2 regions of the Luteibacter sp. P1_D3 genome follow, and region 1 is predicted to be linked to the other one. Evidence: riboswitches for the same ligand, from Rfam matches in the RefSeq annotation. Region 1 holds a riboswitch; the other holds the start of a gene.
What was found. A riboswitch is a leader RNA that binds a small molecule or an ion and turns the genes downstream of it on or off. The one in region 1 is predicted to bind thiamine pyrophosphate.
Positions count from the first base shown of each region.

Region 1 (7,498 bases):
CTGGCCGGCGCCCACGACGTGACGCTGGCCGACCTTGCACAGGAGAGCTACGTCGATCTGCGCACCGACTGGGGCATGCGCCAGCTCATCGACAGCGCCTTCGCCGACGCGGGACTGAATCGTCGCACGCGTTTCGAGGTCAACGACATGGGCATGCTGCTCGAGCTCGCGGCGCAGGGTCTCGGCCTTGCCCTGGTGCCGGAATCGATCGCGAAGATCCGTCGCGACGACCGTCATGCGCGGCCTATCGCCTTTGCCGATATCGCCGAGAGCGAGGAACCCTGCTGGGAGATCGTCGTGGGCCATCGCGCCCGCAGCGGCGAAGCAGCAGGCCGCCTCGCCCAGGCCTTCCTCGACGTCCTCGTGCAACCGGCCGGTGCGCTCTAGGGCTCGCCGTCCCAGTAATCCAGGCCGTTCTCCATGCGCTGCAAGAAACTGAAGCGCGAGCCGTCCGCCTTCCTGACGATGGTCGAGTGCTTTCCCGAGTCCGGGTATTCGACGAACTCCGGCGACTCCTTCGTGCTGATGGACAGATACTTCAGTGGCGCATCCGACGTGTTGATGAACTGGTGCGGATAGTCGGGCCCCGGTGGAATGAAAACGACGTCGCCCGCGCGCACCGGCAGTCGTTCGCCCGCCACCCGTAGTGTGCCCTCCCCTTCCAGCACCACGAACATTTCTTCCTGCGCATAGTGGAAGTGGTAAGGGCAGGAGATCTTGCCCGGTGCGACGATATCGAAGGAGGCGCCGAGCTTCTCCGCGGCCGTGCCGGTACCGAGGCGAGCACCGAGCGCGTCGTACAGCGGTTCGCGAACGAGGCGTTCGGTGGACGCGTCATGGAAGTTGCGGATGAGCCGCGCGGCGAGTTCGGAAGCGCGTGAGGTCATGGGCCTGCCATCGTGCAAGGTGGGGCCACCGAGGCTAGCGCGATCCACCGTTCGCGTCTTCCCGACCATCGTCCCTTGTAAACTGCCGCGACCACCCGCCCGAGCGAGCCGATGACCACGAAACCGCGACCGTTTTCCATGATCCGCGACTTCGCCCTGGCGGACTGGTTCACCTTGGGCAATGCGGCCAGCGGGGTCGGCGCCCTGTTCTCGACCATGACCTACCTGCAAGAAGGCGGCGTCTGGCACCTGTACATGGCGTGCGGGCTGGTCCTTCTGGCGCTCATCTTCGACGTCCTCGACGGTCGCATCGCCCGATGGCGCCAGCGGGCATCGCTCCTGGGCCGCGAACTGGACTCACTCGCCGACGTGATCTCGTTCGGTGTCGCACCGGCCGTCATCGGTTACGGTTGCGGCATGCAGGGCGGCCTCGACCGGGCGATCCTGCTGATCTTCGTCTGCTGCGGCGTTTCGCGCCTGGCACGCTACAACGTCACCGCCGAGTCCCACTCGAACGACGAGGGCAAGGTCACCTACTTCGAGGGCACGCCCATCCCGACCTCGATCGTCCTTGTCGCCATACTCTGCGCCGCCGCGGCGACGGGCGCGTTGCACGAGAACCTCTGGTTCGGCAGCGTCCGCATCGCCTCGCTGGGCCTGCATCCGCTGTCGCTGATGTTTGCTGCCTCCGGCGCCCTGATGGTCAGCCGACTCCGCATTCCGAAGCTATAACGACCCTCTCCCGTCGCCAGGCACGCAGGCCGATCGCGGCAAGCACCACGAAACCCGCATACAGCACCGCCGTGACGGGCAGCGACTTGTAGACGTACTCGCCCACATAGATGACATCGACGGCGATCCATAGCCACCAGGCAGCGGCGTGTCGCCGCGCCTGCCACCATTGGGCGACGAGGCTGAAGGCCGTGAGCGCTGCATCGAGCCACGGCAACGAGGCATCGGTGTACCGGTGCATGGCGTAGCCGAGGGCCAGCGCCGCGGCCGTGCCGATCGCGAGGTGCCGCGTCGCGCTTCGTGTATCCAGCGATGCGACGCGGACATGACCGCTACCGTCGAGGTTACGCGACCAGCGCTGCCAGCCATAGAGGATCAGGAAGGCGAAGATCACCTGCAGCATCGTGTCCGAATACAGCTTGGCGTCGACAAAGATCCACGCGTACGCGATCACCGACACCAGGCCCACCGGCCAGCACCAGGGGCTGCGCCGCGCGGTCAGCCACACGCCCGCCGCACTGACCAGCGCGGCGGACACTTCGAACGGCGACAGCTCAAAAGTCATAAGTCATCGAAAGGCGGGCGAGGCGCGGCATGCCGGGGAACAGGTAGCTGTCACCGCCCGAGGTGCCGGTATCGCGCCAGTAGAAATGATTGAACACGTTGTCCACGTTGAGCCGCCATGTCATCGCATGGCCGCCGACCGCCGTGATGAAGCGAAGGCCGGCATCGAAGACATGGTACGCCGGGACGCGCGTGTCACCGTTCGGCGTCGCCACATTCGTGCCCGCATAACGCCAGCCGCCGAGCAACGCCCACTTCGGCGCGAACGGCAAGGTGTAATCGGCGTACACGGCCGTCCGCCAGCGCGGCACGTTGACGACCTGATGATCCTCGTAGTCAGGCGTCCCGGTGTTCTCGGCGCGGGCACGGATCACGTTGGCGCTGGCCGTGAGGCGAAGGTTGTCGGTCACCCGCCCGGCGAGGTTGAGCTCAATGCCGGTGTGGACCTCCTGCCCCTGTTGGACGAAGGTGAAGCCTTCCGCCGTATCGTCAGGGCGCGCGAACTGATACGCCTGGCGAATGCGATATACCGCCGCCTGCAGGTCCAGGGCATCGCTGAGCGCGTACTTCACGCCGGCCTCGACCTGGCGCGACTGCAGCGGCGCCAGCGTCGTGCTGCCGTTCGAGGTCCAGTAGGGCGCCTCGCGTCCCAGCGACAGACCTTCACCATAACTGATGTACGTGGTCAGGGGCGCCGTCGGCTGCCAAAGCACGGCCGCCTGCGGAAGGGTCTTCGTCATCCGCGTATCGCGTTCGAGGGCGCCCGTGTCGTCGTAAGCACGCTCGTCGAGCTTCACCAGGCGGGCGCCGGCGAGCACCTGCCAGGTGTCGCCGAGATGGATGCGATCGATCGCGAACAGCGTGCGCTGCCAACTGGTGAGGCGTCGTTCCGACGGGCCCGGCTCGTTTGGCGAGGGGTCGAAGTACGGCGGCGTCCGATCGTCGATGTTGGCCGTGCCGACGTAGTCGTACACATAGGCGCGCTGGTCCACGGTGCGCCGGAAGGCACTCGCGCCGACGTTCACCTCGTGATCGATCGCACCCGTCGCGAAGCTTCCGGTGAGCACCGCGCGCACTTCGTCGTTCTGTCGCGTGTCGTCCGGGCTGCGGAAATCGTAGACGTCGTAGTCGCCATTGGGCGCGAAGAAGTAGCCCGGCGTCGCGCCGGAAGCGCAGGATGCGGCATAGAAACAACCATAGGCGAAGGCGACGTTGTCGTCGATCACGGTATGGCTGTGGCCAGCCGATACCTGCGCATTCCAGCTGTCATTGAAGCGATAGTTGAAGCGCAGGGTCGTGTTGCTCGCATGGATGCCGACCGGACGCTGCCAGGGCTCGTAGCCGAGCAGGCGCGTGCGGCTGGGGTGCTCGGGGATCTGCGTGCCGCCGAGTAACTGGTAGCCCGACGCCGATCGCTGGCCGCTGGTCTGGTAGTCGGTATCCAGCTGCACGGTGGCCTGTTCGTTGATCTTCCAGTCGGCACCGATCGATACGAAGCTGCGCCGTCCATCGGTGTGCTCGATCGCCGCGTGCGTCTTCTCGTTCGCCGCATTGACGCGCAAGCCGAACGATGGGGTAAACCATGCACCCAGGTCGACGGCCTCATAGTTGGAACCGTGCGAGTCCGTCCCGATCGTCACCGTGTGCACGTCGGCCGGGCGCTTGCTTACGTAGTTGATCAGGCCGCCGGGCTCGACGACACCGGCTTCCAGGCCGCCGAGACCCTTGAGCACCTCGACGCGTTCCTTGCCTTCCAGTCCGGGCAGCTGCTCGGCCGACATGATCATGCCGTTGAAGCGGAAGCCCGTCGCCAGATCCAGCGGAAAACCGCGTATCGAGACGTCCTGGTAGTAGCCCGCTGGCGCGTAGTTGTCGTTGATCGCCGAATCGCCGCGCACCAGCTCGCTGAGCGTCCGCGGCTGGCGGTCGTCGATCTGCGCGCGGGTAATGACGGTGATCGCCGCCGGCGTGTCGTGCAGCGGCGCGTTGCCGAAGCTGCCGAACGTATCGAGCTGGGAGTCGGCCGCCTGGTACCCGGTGGTCGTGGTGGCGTTCACATCCACGGTCGACAGGGTGCGGGCCTTCTGGGGCGCCGTATCGTCGGCGGCATGCGCCACGCCGAGCATCGAAAGCAGGGCCAGGGCAAGCGGAGTGCGGGGAAAAGTCATCGTCGTCTTCAGGTTCACGGACGAAGCGACGGCGAACCACGTCGTCCGGGGACGTCCGTGGTTCTGCAAGCTCCCTACGCCGGTACTAACCGGGTCAGGTTCCAAGGGACTCTCTCAGCCTGGCAACGCCAGGCACCCCCGCTTCTAGAACCGCTATTGAACCACGATTGGCGCGCCGGCGTCGCGGATGGCGTCCAGCAACGCCTGTCCATGCGCTCCGGCGAACCAGGCGGCGTGCCCGCGCAGGAAGGTGTGGTAAGCCACGTCGGCGTGGTCGCGACGTCGCGTCACCCCCTCGAAGTATTCGATCTCGGACAGGGCGAAGTCGACATGGACGATCGGCAGGAGGTCCGCCAGCAGTCTCAGGTCGTCGGCCGACAGGGGGCAGATCTCGCGGTAGCCTCCGATCAGCGCGAGCGCCAGGTCGGTACGGCCGATATCGCCCTTTGCGATATCGAGCCACGCGATCGCGTTGCGTTCGATCGCCGTGGCCAGATCGAACAGCCCGAACGTCATCGCCGACAGGCCAAAATCGAGGACATCGGTGATACGCGCCTCATCACTCGCATCGCTCCAGCACAGATTTGATACGTGCCAGTCGCCGTGGGTCCAGGCACGCGGCTGCCGCGCGATGCCGCCAACGGCACGTTCATGCCAGGGGGCCATCGCCTCGCCGATCTCCGTGCGCCAGTCACGCTCGCGCAAATAGACGCCCAACGAAGGACGCGACGGAAACGACGCTTTGATAGCGTCGAGCGGATTCGCCGCTGAAAGGACCTCTGCGCGCGCCACCAGGACGTGTGTCGAACGCTGCGGTGCCCGATAGTCGCGGGCCGCAAGGTGCAGCCGCGCGAGCATCGCGCCCGCGGCTCGCGCGTGGGCGACACCGCCGATCGGTGACCATGAAAACGCGTCACGGTAGACATCCGCGCCCACGGCCGGCCGATGCACTTCGTAGACCCACGCATCGATCGCGATCGCCGACTGGCCGTCGATATCTTCGAGGACCTCCGGCACGGGGATGCCACGCTCCCGCAGATGCCCGGCGAACCGGTGTTCTTCCGCCAGTGTCGCTGCGGAGCGCACGCTCCAATGATGACGCTTGACGAACACCTCCCCGTTGAACGTCACCACGAGGGCCGCGGCCGATAACGGCCGCGGACTCCGCCAGCTCACCGCCGCTACGCCACCCAGGCGAGGAAAGCGCGCCAGCAGCACCTCGACCTCGGTCAGCGTCAGCGGTGGCCAGTCCGGCGGCAATTCGTCGCCGGCCAGACCGTGGGTGAGGTGGGTATCGTCGTTCATCGCCGCAGTCTAACCGCTGCTTTCAAAAAGCCAGGTTCAAGCCGAGCGTGGCCCAATGCGACACCGGCAACGCATGTTCGCGCTCACGCCCGACGACCAGGTCGACGCTGTTGCCGTCATCCTTGCCGAAGTAGTAACGCACGCCGGCCTGCGTGGTCTGCGACAGGCGTGACGCCCACAGTCGCTCCGCAAGCAGGGCGACCTCCTTCGTGACAGCGAACTCGAAGCCGACACCCGCCAGGCGATGCCAGGCGCCCTGCTCCACCCGCGTCATGCCGAGGTTGACGTTCGCCATCAGGCGGCGCTCGTCGTCGATACCGAAGTTGCTCGCGGCGTACACGTTGGAGCCGATGCGGTGGCCGTTCTGCAGGGTCGTGTCTGCCGCAACGGCGAGGCCGATGCCGGCGTCGTCGCCGTTGCGGAGCTGCCATTTGATCGAGGGATTCTGCAGGTTGTATCCCGGATGGGACTGGCCGCCGAGGCCAAGACCGAATTCCACCGGCCCGACACCGCAGGCGGGCACCGTCCATGCGGTATGCGTGCCGCCACGAAATACCTGCAGCCAGCTTTCCAGCTGGCAGCGACCGGGCGTCGCGGTCGACGCATCATCGACGAGATAGCTCCCGCCGGAAGCCAGCAACGGCGAGGTGACCAGGACGAGGATCGTCCCGACAAGGAAAAGGAGCATGTTGCGCATGGTGCATACCTCCCTGCCGAACGCTGCGGCCAGGGTAGAGGGAGGCGGGTCACGGAATGACCAGCCGGTGGCCAGACTGGCTACCGGCCGCGAAACACGAACGGGGAGCCCACTAGCGGCGTCGAAACGGGTGCCTGGGGTCGTCGTCCATCGTGGTCTCGCAGAGCTTGAAGTGTGCGGATTGTCGGCGCGTCCGCGGGACGGGTCAACCTTTTTGGTCAGCCCGGCCGGCTTATCCCTGGCGCAGGCGCAGGATCAATCCATCCGCCACCCAGGCGCGCAGCAAGGCTCCCGCTTCGGCGGCGACGGACGTCGGTCCGTGCCGTCGAATGAGCAAGGCGCAGATCTCGCCGAACGTCGCGCCGGCCAGGGCCAGATCGAGACAGGCGCACTCATGGGCGTCCATGCTGGCGAATTGGGGGGAAAGGCCTCGACGCCAGACGCGCACGCCGCTTTCGCCTTGGTCGTCGGGCCGCATGGGACCCGGTGGCATCGTCTCGTCGGCCAGCGCCTTCCAGATCGCCACCGCTTGGCTGCGCATCGAACGAAACCGCAGGGTCGGGACAAACACGAACTCGACGGCATCCCAGTCGTCGGCGGCAAGCATGGCGGGATCGATCGCTTCGGCATCAGGACCACTGAACGCGTCACGCAGCGTGCTATCCAGCCACGCGAGCTCGCTCACATCAGGATCGTCCGGATAGTCTGCCTCGAGCATGTCAGGGAAGGCCCGACCATAGGCGTCGAGCGTCCACGACGACGGCGCATGGGTATCGACGTAGCGACCGGCCGCCGCATCAAAGTCGTCGTCGCCCAGCCACAGACGCGTTTTCGCATAGGTATCGCGCAGCGCCGTCACCAGTTGCCCACGATAGTTGTTGGCGTAAACGCGCATGCCCCGCGCCTCGAAGTCGTCAGGATGACCGACGCCGGTCACGGCGCTCGCGAAGCGACGTTGCAACGCGTCGAGGTTCATGCGGCGCAACACGCCACAGCACTGGCGATGTCGCGAGCCTGCTGCAGCTCGTCGAGCAGATCGCCCAGCGGCGGAAAGTGGTCGTCGCGCTCGATCATGGTGGCGACCGGACCGAGTCGCGACGCGAATCGCGCATACAGTTTCCAGACCGGGTCGGGCACGGGTGCAT
Region 1 covers NZ_JBFUAT010000011.1:86,386-93,883, reverse strand. Annotated here, with positions in the region: gene AC1DYM_RS09735 (LysR family transcriptional regulator) at 1-387, shown strand, start outside; gene AC1DYM_RS09730 (cupin domain-containing protein) at 384-887, opposite strand; gene pssA (CDP-diacylglycerol--serine O-phosphatidyltransferase) at 999-1,619, shown strand; gene pnuC (nicotinamide riboside transporter PnuC) at 1,591-2,184, opposite strand; gene AC1DYM_RS09715 (TonB-dependent siderophore receptor) at 2,174-4,351, opposite strand; TPP riboswitch at 4,406-4,501, opposite strand; gene AC1DYM_RS09710 (phosphotransferase enzyme family protein) at 4,505-5,656, opposite strand; gene AC1DYM_RS09705 (hypothetical protein) at 5,679-6,353, opposite strand; gene AC1DYM_RS09700 (HvfC/BufC family peptide modification chaperone) at 6,586-7,329, opposite strand; gene bufB (MNIO family bufferin maturase) at 7,326-7,498, opposite strand, start outside.

Region 2 (7,498 bases), on a different contig from region 1:
CCAGATGAAGCCCACGCCGATCCACGCGGCCCAGTGACGGGGCGCAAGCAGGCGTAGGGTCAGGGAGGGGCGAGGCATTCCGGGCATGTCACGCCATTGTAGCGAATGGGGGCGGCTATACTGCCCGGTCACTGGCAAGTCCCAGGGGACCGCGTGCTGCTGCGTCTGATCTACAACTGCGCCATGTACCTGTTCACGCCGCTGGTGATGCTCCGCCTGATGGCGCGCGGCATGCGCTATGGCGACTACCACGTGCGCTGGCGTGAACGCTTTGGCCGTTTTCCGACGCCGCGCCTGAATGGCTGCCTGTGGGTGCACGCGGTATCGGTCGGTGAAGTGAACGCCGCCGAGCCCCTGGTCAAGGCCCTCATGGAGGCGTACCCGCAGGCACCCCTGATGGTGACGACGGTGACGCCCACGGGCTCCGAACGCGTCCGTCAGTTGTTCGGCGATCGCGTCCATAGTGTCTACCTGCCGTACGACCTGCCGTTCGCGGTAAGGAGCTTCCTGCGCAACACGCGCCCCCGCCTGGCGGTGATCGTCGAGACCGAGATCTGGCCGAATCTCTACTTCGCCTGCCGGCGCCACGGCATTCCGCTGTTGATCGCCAACGCCCGCCTGTCCGAGCGCTCCTTGCGTGGCTATGCGCGCATGAGTTCGCTGGTGAAGAGCGCCCTGCGCTGCGTCAGCCACATCGCCGCGCAGTCGCGGACCGACGCGGCGCGCTACCGCCTGCTTGGTGCCGAGCCCAGCCAGCTCACCGTCTGCGGCAACCTGAAATTCGACATGCCCGTGCCCCACGACGCGCTGCAGGCCGGCAAGGCCATGCGCGAAGCCTGGGGCACAGGCCGTCCGGTATGGATCGCGGCCAGCACCCACGAGGGTGAGGAAATGGCCGTGCTCCAGGCGCATCTCGACGTGATGCGACGCCTGCCCGATGCCCTGTTGCTCATCGCACCGCGGCATCCGGAGCGCTTCAAGGCCGTCGAGTCGTCGGTGCGCAGTCTGGGTTTCCAGGTGGGCACGCGCAGCACGGACGGCGTGCCCGGGCACAACACCCAGTGTTTCGTGATCGATTCCATGGGCGAGCTGCTACGGTTCTTCGCTGCCTGCGACGTCGCCTTCGTCGGCGGCAGCCTGGTATCCATCGGCGGCCACAACGTGCTCGAGCCCGCGGCGCTGGCCAAGCCGGTGCTGGTCGGTCCCTACACGTTCAACTTCGAAGAGATCACCCAGGCCCTTCTGGAAGCGTCCGGCGGCCAACGCGTGGCCAGCAGCGGCGAACTCGGCGAACAAGTCCTCTCACTCTTGCGCGACCACGACCGCCGCGAAGCCATGGGCACCGCCGCCCGCCATGTCTTCGACAGCGAGCGCGGCTCCGTCGGCAAAGTAATGAAACTCGTCGACCGGTTGCTGCAAGAATAAGCGGACTGAACATGTAGGAGCCGATTCATCGGCGAAAAGCCAACAGAGCGAGGAAGCCGGTGCAGTCATCGCCAGCGAAAGCCGCGAGGGCCAAGGCCCTTGGGGCCGCCGGCGCAGCTCTTCGAGGCGGGCGGTAGCCACTCTCTCGCTCCGTCAGCCGGTCGGGGCCGCCCTCAGCTCATGCGGCCCCAAGGGCCTTGCCCCTCGCGTCAACGAACGCTGAGGTGGTTTCCGGTCGAGCGCACCGCCAGCAACTTCGCGGCGCCGCTGTTGTAGGAGCCGATTTATCGGCGAACCCTCAGCACCGATATCGCGAACGAGGCCGAACATCGCATCGTGCAGGAGGTTCAACTGCTCGCCCGATGCGATAAAAGGCTTCACATGAAGGCCCGAGAGCTTGAGGGTTCGCCGCTGAAGCGGCTCCTAGATGGCGCAGCCGGTCGCTTGTCGAACGATGACTGACGAAGCGGTGGTGCGCTTTTGCGTCACGCAACCTCACTGTGTGGTGTCGCGGTCGGGTTGGCCCTTGGGGCCGCATGAGCTGAGGGCCGCTCAGTTCCCGTGCGAGCGAGAGCACAGCTACGGCCCGCCTCGAAGAGCTGCGCCGGCGGCCCCAAGGGCCAACCCGACCGCGACTTCGCCTAAGCGCGAGTGTGCCGGGGCTCGGCATCTTCGCTCCGTTGGCTTTTCGCCGATGAATCGGCTCCTACAGGTGAGGCGGTTGCGCCAGGTGCAACGAAAAAGGCGGACCCGAAGGCCCGCCTTTTTTTCGTTCGGTGGAGCCGTTGGCCTTACTGCAGCAGCGAGTTCACTTCTTCCAGGTCCTTGATGTCCACCGTGCCGGCCGTCTGCTTGAGCAGCAGCTTGTCGAGGATGAACTGGTGGCGGGCCTGCGAGTAGTCGCTGAGCGACTGGGTGAGGTTCTGCTGGGCGATCAGGACGTCGACGATGGTGCGGGTGCCGACTTCGAAACCGGCCTGCGTCGCGTCGCGTGCGCTCTCCGAGGACTCGACGGCAGCCTTGGTCGCTCCGACCTTGCTGATGCCGGCGACGACCGAGCGGTAGAAGTTGAGCGTGTCACGCACCACCTGGCGGCGCACCGATTCCAGGGAGTCCTGGGCGGCGTCACGCTGGTAGATCGACTGGCGGACGCGCGACTGCGTGAGGCCACCGGAGAAGATCGGCACGTTCAGCGTCAGGCCGACCGTGGTCGCCCCACGGCCGTTGGTGCCGCTCGAACCGAGGGTACCCGCGGAAGCGGCCGAGCCGGCCCCGGCGTTCTGCGTCCACGCCGTGCTCTTGTTGTAACCCAGCGAGGCGTCGATGGTCGGCAGATGGCCGGCACGTGCGGACGAAATGCTGTGCTCGGACGACTCGACGTTGTACTGCGCGGCGAGGATGCTCGGGCTGCTCTTGACCGCTTCGGCCACCCAGGCCTTCGGATCGTTCGGGGTCGGCGCGTCCATCGGCAGCTGCTCACGCAGCTTCTTCAGGTTGTCGGCCGGCTTGCCGGTGATCTGGGTGAGGGCTTCACGCGAATCGGCCAGCGTGTTCTCGGCCGTGATGACGGCGGCGACCGAGGTATCGTGCTGCGCCTTGGCGTCCTGCACGTCCGTGATGGCGGACAGGCCGACGTCGAAGCGCTGCTGCGCCTGTTCCAGCTGGCGGGCCAGGGCCTGCTCGTTGGCCTTGGCGAAGGTCAGGGCGTCGTCGTTGGTCAGGACCTGGAAATAGGCCGTGGCCACGCGCGTCGCCAGCTGCTGGAGTGCGGCCTCGTACGTCGCGTTCTGCGAGTTCGCGGACGAATGCGCGGCCTGCAGGTCGGCGATCTGGCTGAAGTTGAGCACGCTCTGCGTGACCGTGGCGCCCAGCGTGCGCTGGCGGGTGTGGCCGATATCGCTGCTCAGGAGCGGGTTGCCTGCGGCATCACGCAACGGATTGCCGGCGGCGTCGGTCAGTACCGAGCGCGACGGGCCAGCGGGATCGGACTGGGTGATGCCGAGCGAGCCGTTGACCTGGGGCAGCAGCAACGCACGAGCCTGGTCCACGCCTTCGCCGGTGGCGAGGCGGGTGGAGTCGGCCTGCGACAGCACCGGATCGTTTGCCCGGGCCTGGCGGTAGGCGTCGAGCAAGTCTTCAGCATGGCTCGCGAACGGCGTCGCGGCCAATGCGAGCGCGACGGTGAGCAGCTTCAAGCGCATGGTTTCGCCTCGTGGGTGATGGGTAATCTGTGGGTCAGAGCACGAAGCGCTTCACCGGCGCGGCATGCGCCAGGTAGGGAAGGTCCGTTTCGAACAGCGATTCCTCGCGGTAGCGGCCTTCACCTTCGTGGGTGAGGAGCACCGCCGTCTGCGCCGGGGAATCGCCGCGTACGACGAACATGCGCCCACCCGGCTTGAGCCAGCGCACGAACTTTTCCGGGACCGTGTGGACGGCACCCGTAATGACGACGGCGTCGAAAACGCCGGTCGGGTTGAAGCCGTTGACGGCCTCGGCGGTTTCCAGCGTGACATTGGTCACCGACGTGGCGGCCAGGCGCTGGCGAGCGGCCTCGACGAAGTCGGCGTGCATGTCGATGCTGGTCACATGGGCGGAGAGACGGGCCAGGCAGGCGGTGAGGAAGCCCGAACCGGTGCCGATTTCCAGCACGGTATCGGTCTTCTTCAGCTCCAGCGCCTGCAGCACGCGGCCTTCCACCACCGGCTTCATCATGACCTCGCCATGGCCCAGGGGCAGGGTGAGATCGGCGAAAGACACGTTGCGGTGGGCCGCTGCGACGAAGTCCTCGCGGCGAATCCCCTTCAGGGTCTCGAGGACGTCAAAGTCCAGGACTTCCCACGGGCGAACCTGGTTTTCGACCATGTTCTGCCGGGCCTGCTCGAAATTCATCGCCATGGTGTTGGATTCCGTACGAAAAGCTATAAAAAGGTTGGAAAGGATAAGCGTTCGGAGCCTGCTTTCCCAATGTGTTAAGGCTGAGGTGCCCGCGCCATGCCTACTAAGTGCCGGAAGTCACCAGACGGGACTGACGGAAGTCATGCCCAGCCCTACAGTGACTCGCTGGCGCCTGAACAGCTAGTGGCGCAAGTCCCTGATGCCCATGGGATCGACCTGCGCCGGCCCCACCTTATTCTAAGGCAGACGAGCGGTCAGACCCTTACCTTTTCCGGCTTCATGAATGACAACCATGACGTGCTGGAAATAACTGAACCGCTGCGTATAATAAAGTCATAATTTTTGTTTGTGAAGGTGTAGCCATGAACGCCAGCCCGAAAATGAAAACGCAGGGTCCCGGGCGTCCGAAGGATATGGAGAAGCGTGCGGCCATCCTCGATGCCGCCAAGGCACTCTTTACCCAGGGCGGCTTCGCGGGAACCAGCATGGATGCCGTCGCGGCCTCCGCCGGCGTCTCCAAGCTCACCGTCTACAGCCATTTCGGCGACAAGGACAACCTCTTCCGCGAGGTGATCCGCGCCCACGTGCAGGAACGCCTGCCGGATGACCTCTTCGACTTCAGCCCGGGAGCGGACATCCGCGTCACCCTGAGCAACATCGCCAGCCGTCACGCGGCGATGGAAACCAACGTCGAGTCGGTCGGTACCTTCCGCGCCATCCTCTCGGACTGCCAGGCCGGCGGAAACCCGCGCTTCGGCCGGCTGGTCTGGGAAGAAGGTCCGGTACGCATGCACAAGCTGATGCAGCGCCTGCTCGACGGCGCCACGGCCCGCGGCCAGCTGGAGATCGCCGACACCTCGCGCGCCACCACGCAGTTCCTTGCCCTGCTCAAGGGCGATCTGCTGCTGCGCCGCCTGTTCGGCTGCGAAGACTGCGCCGTGCAGTTCGGCGAAGAGGTCAAGGCCAATGCCCTGGCCGCCGTCGAGATGTTCATCCGCGCCTACGAGCCGCGCCCGAACTGCTGAGCGCTCGCGTCGGATACCCGCTTCGTGGTTGAATCCCCCTCGAAGCGGGGGTGCCCAAGCAATTGCGTGGGCTGAGAGAGTCCCTTCGAACCTGATCCGGTCCGTACCGGCGTAGGAAGCTTCGTCCACGGGTAACGTGCGTCCGCGCACGCGTGCTTCCGTGGCGGCGCCGTCCGCTTCTCCCCTTATCCGCAAGGAACGAGAAGCCAATGAACGCCATGCCCTCCGATCTTGCCCGCGCCGCGCGCGAACTGTCCGAAGCCGTCACCCAGCCGATCGCCGGCTCGACCAAGATCCACGTGACCGGCAGCCGCCCCGACCTGCGCGTGCCGATGCGAGAGATCGCCCAGGCGCCCACGCCGACCCTGTTCGGTGGCGAGACCAATCCGTCGATCGTCGTGTACGACACCTCCGGTCCCTATAGCGATCCCGAACACGCCGTCGACCTTGCCCGCGGCCTGCCTGCCCTGCGTGCCGGCTGGATCACCGAACGCGGCGACGTCGAACGCCTCGATGGCCTGTCATCCCGCTTCGGCCGGGCGCGCGCCGACGATGCACGCCTCGACTCGATCCGCTTCGCGGCTCCGCGCATGCCCTTGCGTGCTACGGCCGGCGCCAACGTGACACAGATGCACTACGCCCGCCGCGGCATCGTGACGCCGGAGATGGAATACATCGCCATCCGCGAGAACCAGCGTCTTGACGCGCTCACGGACAGTGCGCTGCGTGCGCAGCACCCTGGCGAGTCCTTCGGTGCTTCGTTGCCGAGTCGCATCACGGCCGAATTCGTCCGCGACGAAGTGGCGCGAGGCCGCGCGATCATCCCCGCCAACATCAACCATCCCGAAGTCGAACCGATGATCATCGGCCGCAACTTCCTGACCAAGGTCAACGCCAACATCGGCAACAGCGCGGTGAGCTCGGGCATCGCCGAGGAAGTGGAGAAGCTGGTCTGGGCGATCCGCTGGGGCGGCGACACGGTGATGGATCTCTCCACCGGCAAGCACATCCACGAGACACGCGAGTGGATCATCCGTAACGCGCCGGTGCCGATCGGTACCGTGCCGATCTACCAGGCACTGGAGAAAGTCGGTGGCGTCGCCGAGGACCTCACCTGGGACATCTTCCGCGACACGCTGATCGAGCAGGCGGAGCAGGGCGTCGACTACTTCACCATCCACGCCGGCGTGCTGCTGCGTTTCGTACCGCTCACCGCGAAGCGCGTCACCGGCATCGTCTCGCGTGGCGGATCGATCATGGCCAAGTGGTGCCTTGCCCATCACCGCGAGAACTTCCTGTACACGCACTTCGAAGACATCTGCGAGATCATGAAGGCGTACGACGTGTCCTTCAGTCTTGGCGACGGGCTGCGCCCCGGATGCATCGCCGATGCCAACGACGCCGCGCAATTCGGTGAACTCGACACCCTCGGCGAGCTGACCAAGCTTGCCTGGAAACACGATGTGCAGACCATGATCGAAGGACCCGGCCATGTGCCGATGCACCTGATCAAGGAAAACATGGATCGCCAGCTGGCGATGTGCGACGAGGCGCCGTTCTACACGCTGGGACCGCTGACCACCGATATCGCGCCGGGCTACGACCACATCACCAGCGCCATCGGCGCGGCGATGATCGGCTGGTTCGGCACGGCCATGCTCTGCTACGTCACGCCCAAGGAACACCTCGGCCTGCCCAATCGCCAGGACGTTCGCGACGGCATCATCGCGTACAAGATCGCCGCCCATGCCGCGGACCTGGCCAAGGGCCATCCTGGCGCGCAGGTGCGTGACAACGCGCTGTCCAAGGCGCGCTTCGAGTTCCGCTGGGATGACCAGTTCAACCTCGGCCTGGATCCGGACAAGGCGCGCGAATACCACGACGAGACCATGCCGAAAGATGCGCACAAGTCGGCGCACTTCTGCTCGATGTGCGGCCCGAAGTTCTGCTCGATGAAGATTACCCAGGATGTGCGCGACTACGCCGCCGGGATGGAAGCGTCGGCCGGTATGCAAGAGAAGGCCTTCGAATTCCGCGCCCAGGGCAGCGAGGTCTACACGAAAGCGTGAGTCCGCGAGCTCTCTGTAGGAGCCGATTCATCAGCGATCCCGCGGCAGCGGGCCAGTCTGCCGCGAGCACCCTTCGCCGATGAA
Region 2 covers NZ_JBFUAT010000035.1:6,948-14,445, reverse strand. Annotated here, with positions in the region: gene lpxL (LpxL/LpxP family Kdo(2)-lipid IV(A) lauroyl/palmitoleoyl acyltransferase) at 1-87, opposite strand, end outside; gene waaA (lipid IV(A) 3-deoxy-D-manno-octulosonic acid transferase) at 184-1,425, shown strand; gene AC1DYM_RS18775 (TolC family outer membrane protein) at 2,217-3,626, opposite strand; gene AC1DYM_RS18770 (protein-L-isoaspartate O-methyltransferase family protein) at 3,661-4,320, opposite strand; gene AC1DYM_RS18765 (TetR/AcrR family transcriptional regulator) at 4,683-5,345, shown strand; TPP riboswitch at 5,382-5,480, shown strand; gene thiC (phosphomethylpyrimidine synthase ThiC) at 5,555-7,414, shown strand.
Region 2: another riboswitch for thiamine pyrophosphate. It lies ahead of thiC (phosphomethylpyrimidine synthase ThiC); the one in region 1 lies ahead of AC1DYM_RS09715 (TonB-dependent siderophore receptor).